One region of the Clostridium sp. Marseille-QA1073 genome, then DNA from elsewhere that is predicted to be linked to it. Evidence: predicted binding sites of a transcription regulator. Region 1 holds the regulator's gene; the other holds the start of a gene.

Region 1 (3,222 bases):
GAACTGTTATAACAGCTTCTGTTACTGTTTCTCCTAAATATGCCTCTGCATCAGCTTTAATTTTTTGAAGAATCATTGCTGATATTTCTTGAGGAGTATATTCCTTTTCATCTATTTTAACTTTATGGTTAGTTCCCATATGTCTTTTTATTGATATTATTGTTTTATCTGGATTTGTGATTGCTTGTCTTTTTGCTACTTGACCTACTAATCTTTCTCCATCTGCTAAAAAAGATACTACTGAAGGAGTAGTTCTTGCACCTTCTGCATTTGGAATTATAACTGGTTCTCCACCTTCCATAACAGCCACACATGAATTTGTTGTACCTAAATCAATACCTATTATTTTTCCCATTGTATTTACCTCCTAAATGTTAATTTGCAACTTTTACCATACTATATCTTAATACTTTATTTCCTTTTTTATATCCTTTTAAGAAAACTTCTGCAATTTGATTTTTACCTAAATTCTCATCTTCTACATGCATAACAGCATTATGAAGATTAGGATCGAATTCAATATCTGTAGCAACTTCCTCTACTCCTAATTTTTCAAATGAAGTACTAAATTGCTTAACAGTCATCTCTATTCCCTTTTTTAGATCTTCTTCACTTCCACTAGCATTTAGTGCACGTTCAAGATTATCTAGAACAGGGAACATTTCCTTTAGAACATCTCCGCAAGCATCTACATAAATATTCTCTTTTTCTTTTGCTGTTCTTTTCCTATAGTTATCATATTCAGCAGTTAATCTTAAAATTCTATCTTTTAATGATGATAATTCCTGTTTTAGACTTTCATTTTCTTCTTTTAAAGCTTTTACATCATAAAGTTCTGGTGATGATATGTCTTCAAACTCTTTATCCTCATTTATTTCAGATTCTTCTAAAGTCTCTTCAACATTATCAACTTCTTCATTATTTTTTAAAGCCTCTTCCATCTTTTTATTTTTCAGATCTTCATCTATATTTTGCACTTCTCATTCCTCCATTCCAAAGCTATTATAATACAACGATTTTACTTAAAACCGTTGTATTTTTTTGATATATTAATATTTAGTTCATTAACTATGCTATTAAGGACTGCAATTACCTTACCATAGGGAATTCTAGTGGGCCCTATAACTCCTATAGTTCCTAATGAATTGCCATTATAACTATATGTTGCAGTTATTATGCTGCAATCTTTAGCGCATTCCATAAAATTCTCTCGCCCAATTTTTATAGATAATTCGCCTTCATCATTTTCAAGAATATTACTGATATTTTCTGAATTATTAACTAACACTAAAAATTCCTTTGCTTTATCAATATTATTGTACTCAGGATAGTTAAAAATATTTGTGCTTCCTTCTATATAAACCTCACTATTTTCAGTATTCACCAAACTTTCATAAAGTACAGGAAGTATAGCATCGAATATTTCTTCATTTCCATGTAAATCTTTTTTTAGATTAATTAATAATTCTAAATTAATTTTTTCTACAGAAATATCTCTTAGTCTTATATTTAAAATATTATTTATTTTGAATAATGAATTATTATCAATTGGATTCTTAACTCTAATAACATTATGCTTTATTAAACCACTATCTGTGATAATTGTAGACAAAATACTATTCTTATCTAGGCTAATTAACTGTATATATTTAACAAAACTTTTTTTAACCGATGGTGCTTTTACAATAGATGTTAAATTTGTAAGTTCTGAAAGAATTTGAGTTGCACCTTTTACAATTTTGTCAATTTCACTAAAAGCTAAATCTACTAAATAATTTTTTATGGCACTTTCTTCTTCTTGAGTTAAAGAGGATAATTTCATAAGTCTATCTACATACAGCCTATACCCCTTATCTGAAGGTTTTCTTCCTGAAGAGGTATGTAATTGTTCTAAATATCCCATTTCCTCTAAGTCTGCCATCTCATTTCTTATAGTAGCTGAACTAATTCCTAAATCATACTTTTTAGCAATAGTTCTTGACCCTACAGGCTCTCCATAGATAATGTAGTCATTGATAATAGCCTGAAGTATATAAATTTTTCTATCATCAATCTTCATGTTATCACCTCTTTATTAGCACTCTCTATTATTGAGTGCTAATCACTACATTTTTAAAATATCATTTAAATTTTTAATTGTCAATACCCTTTATGATTTTTCTAGTAAAAATTCAGACATAATTATATTAGATACCTCTATTCCCCTTTCATTTAAAAATATTCTTTCCTCAGTTTCGCATAACATGTTTAAATATTTATACTTATTAATAACTTCTCCATAAATACTATGTATGTTTTGTGAAAATCTTTTCTCAAATTCTTCTTTTTTAATACCATGAATTTTTCTGAGACCTAAAAACATAAACTCTTCTACATTTTCTTCTAATGTATTTTCATTTTTATATACTAACGGGCTATTATATTTATTCATTCTCTCTATATAATCTTTTATATTTTCAGCATTTGAATACCTTATATTATCTATGTAAGAATGGGCGGCAACACCACAACCAATATAAGGATTTAAATCCCAATATACTAAGTTATGTTTACATTCCTTACCCTCTTTACAAAAATTAGAGATTTCATATTGGCTATAACCATATTTGCTTAAGGTTTTTAAAGTAGTAGAGTACATTTGTCGTTCAACATCTTCATTAGGTAAATTTAATTTTTTGTTTTTATTAAGATTAAAAAATGGAGTTTCTTCCTCAATAATTAAGCTATAACAAGATAAATGCTCTGGATCTAATGATGCTACTTCTTCAAGAGTTTCCGCCCACATCTTAAGGCTTTGATTGGGAAGTCCAAACATTAAATCTATATTAATATTATTAAAACCTAATTGTCTTGCCATTAAATAACTTTCTTTAAATTCTTCTATAGTATGAATCCTTCCTAAAGTTTTTAATAAACTATTCTGCCAAGCTTGAAGTCCTATACTTAATCTATTAACTCCCATATTTTTCAAAAACTCTAATTTCTCTTTTGTAAAGGTTCCTGGATTTCCTTCTACAGTAAATTCTACATCTTTATGAATATTTAGTTTATCTATACTTTCTTTTATTATCTTAAAGCCTTCTAAAGATAAATAGGTGGGAGTCCCCCCACCTATAAATATTGTTTTTATAACCGTCTCACTGCTTATGTTGTTAATTTCTTTAGATAAGGCTTTAGCATAATCGAGCATATACCCTTCATTGCCACTAAAAGAAGCAAAGT
Region 2 (3,222 bases), on a different contig from region 1:
TCCTTTAACTTTTTCTATAATTACAGAACCTTCATAACCAGCATTTGTAACTATTTGTCTTAATGGTTCTTCTAATGCTTTTTTCACAATATTAATACCAACTTGAATATCAGCTATATCAGAAGTTAATTTTTCAACTTCAGGAATTGCATTTGCATATGCAGTTCCACCACCAGCAACTATTCCTTCTTCAACAGCAGCTTTAGTAGCAGCTAATGCGTCTTCTATTCTTAACTTTCTTTCTTTAAGTTCTGTTTCTGTAGCAGCTCCAACTTTTATTACAGCTACTCCACCTGCAAGTTTTGCAAGTCTTTCATTTAATTTTTCTTTGTCAAATTCAGAAGTTGTTTCTTCCATTTGAACTTTTATTTGATTTACTCTTTGAGCTATTTTTTCTTTGTCGCCTTTTCCATTTACAATAGTTGTGTTTTCTTTAGAAATTTTAACACTTTCAGCTCTTCCAAGCATTTCTACTGTAGCTTCTTTTAGGTCATATCCTAATTCTTCAGAAATTACAACTCCACCTGTAAGTATTGCTATATCTTCAAGCATTTCTTTTCTTCTATCACCAAATCCAGGAGCTTTAACAGCAACACAAGTAAATGTTCCTCTTAATTTATTAACTACTAATGTAGCTAATGCTTCTCCTTCTATGTCTTCAGCAATTATTAATAATTTCTTTCCTTGCTGAACTATTTGCTCAAGTACTGGTAGAATTTCTTGTAAGTTACTGATTTTCTTATCAGTGATTAGGATATATGCATCATCTAAAATAGCTTCCATTTTATCTGGGTCTGTTACCATATATGAACTTAAATATCCTCTGTCAAATTGCATTCCTTCAACTACGTCAAACTCTGTTCCCATAGTTCTAGACTCTTCAACAGTGATAACTCCTTCATTTCCTACCTTTTCCATTGCATCTGCTATTAATTGTCCGATTTCTTCATCTGCTGCTGATACAGCTGCAACTCTTGATATATCGCTTTTTCCGTTTATTGGCTTAGAATATTTTTTTATTTCTTCAACAGCCTTATCTACTGCCATTCTTATTCCATTTCTTATTAACATTGGATTAGCACCAGCTGTTACGTTTTTTAAGCCCTCTCTTATTATAGCTTGAGCTAAAACTGTAGCTGTTGTAGTACCATCCCCTGCTACATCATTAGTTTTTGTAGCAACTTCTTTAACAAGTTGTGCTCCCATATTTTCAAAAGCATCTTCAAGTTCTATTTCTCTAGCAATTGTTACTCCGTCATTAGTTATAAGTGGAGAACCGAATTTTTTATCTAAAACAACATTTCTTCCTTTTGGTCCTAAAGTCACTTTAACTGTATCTGCTAAAGTATCCACTCCTCTTTGCATAGCTCTTCTTGCTTCTTCACCGAATAAAATTGTCTTAGCCATGATAAAAACCTCCTATTATAAGCTTATTTTTCGACTATGTTCTATAATACTACTCTATAACTGCTAATATATCTTCTTGCTTTAATATGATATATTCTTGTCCTTCGTGTTTAATTTCATTACCTGCGTATTTAGAGAATAATATTTTATCCCCTACTTTAACTTCCATTTTTATTTCTTTTCCGTCAACTACAAGTCCTGAGCCTACTGCAATAACCTCAGCCTCTTGTGGTTTCTCCTTTGATGCTGACGTAAGAACTATTCCGCTCTTAGTTTTCTCCTCAGCCTCTAATCTTTTTATAACTACTCTGTCACCAAGTGGTTTTATTGCCATAGTTTAGCCCTCCTTAAATATATGAAATAAAAATTATTTATTTTCACTTGTTAGCACTCCATATCATTGAGTGCTAATTCTATTATTATCATAATTAAACCTTAGATTAATATCAAATTTGCTTTACACTTCAAAAACAGCCTTTATTCCAATTTTCCTTAATATAACTTTATTTTCCTTATCTTTTCTCAATATTTCTATTAATTGTATTTTTTTATCAACTTTTATTTTAGGTATATGAAATAAAATAGCTAGTTAAAGACACAAAATTTATTTTATATTAAACAGTTCGACAAATTTTCGTTATACTCTAGCTATCATTAGATCCTAGTCACGCAGTATGATACAAATTAAATGAGCATACTAACTGGTATTTTTAAATATGCTTTAATATTTATTCCCTTTTTTTCTTTTTTCATGTAAATATTGAAGTACTTTATTTCCTTTTAGTACTCCTATTAAAAAGAATATAATAGATATTACTGCTAAGCTTCCTAAAGTTACATAATTTCTATCACCTATACTATCTCCAAATATAGCTGAAATAATTATCCATGGAAATCTGCCTATACTTGAATATAATATAAAATCCCAAAAATCTACATCGGATAATCCACAAAGATAGACTAGTATATCTTTAGGTATCCCTGGAATTAAGTATACAAGCAATATGACCATTTTATTACTACCTTTTGTTAATATCTTTCTAAAAAATTTTAGATTTTTCTTTTCTATGATTTTTCGAACCATATCTCTTGCTAAATATCTCGCAATTAGATACCCAATAGCGCTTCCTAGAAAAATGCCAATAACGGAAATTATTCCTCCTAAAAAGCTACCAAAAACATATCCTCCTGCAATTTGTATAACCTCTCCTGGAATAAAGAAAAATACTACTTGAAGTATTTGTATTAGTATAAAGATCAATATGCTATAACTTCCATAGGATAAGATAATTTCTTTTATCTTTTCTGGATTTTTAAATAAATGAGCATATTTAAAAAAATACTCATAACCAATAAAACCACCAATGATTATGAGAATTCCTAATATAATATATCCTTTATACTTATTTATTTTATCAATTATATAATTCATAAATATCCCTTCTACAATTGAGAATTGACGATTGACAATGGACAATTATTGATACTTCTCTTTTATAGGAGAAGTTTTCAATTGATTTCTTTTTTAAAGTGACGCAGTCACTTTTATTAAAAATATATTAGAAGAAATTAGTTTGATTAAAACTAATTTCAACCTCAATTGTCAATTGTCCATTTTCAACTCTCAATCGACTAACTTGTTCATACTACTCAATTTTTATATTATTCTCCCTAGCGTAGTAAAATAGATATTGTTGCGCAAAACCTGATAATTCTCCAAATTTATCACGAGCAAAGATCCTTATCTTAGGTAAAGATACATCTGGTGCTAAATAGAAAAATTGCATTGCTCTTTTTACCCATACATCCACAGGA

The links. The regulator HrcA, encoded in region 1, represses chaperone genes, less so after heat shock. The targets are predictions, from matches to a motif close to TGTTAGCACTCNNNNNNNNNGAGTGCTAACA.
Region 2: a site for HrcA is predicted at 1,790-1,820, ahead of groES (co-chaperone GroES). Genes of this name have one in related genera too.

The regions. Positions count from the first base shown of each region.
Region 1 covers NZ_JBSVQM010000003.1:83,684-86,905, forward strand. The annotation lists gene dnaK (molecular chaperone DnaK) at 1-355, opposite strand, end outside; gene grpE (nucleotide exchange factor GrpE) at 375-977, opposite strand; gene hrcA (heat-inducible transcriptional repressor HrcA) at 1,019-2,059, opposite strand; gene hemW (radical SAM family heme chaperone HemW) at 2,150-3,222, opposite strand, start outside.
Region 2 covers NZ_JBSVQM010000013.1:12,421-15,642, forward strand. The annotation lists gene groL (chaperonin GroEL) at 1-1,407, opposite strand, end outside; gene groES (co-chaperone GroES) at 1,457-1,741, opposite strand; gene ACY1IQ_RS12585 (TVP38/TMEM64 family protein) at 2,129-2,839, opposite strand; gene ACY1IQ_RS12590 (DNA-3-methyladenine glycosylase family protein) at 3,054-3,222, opposite strand, start outside.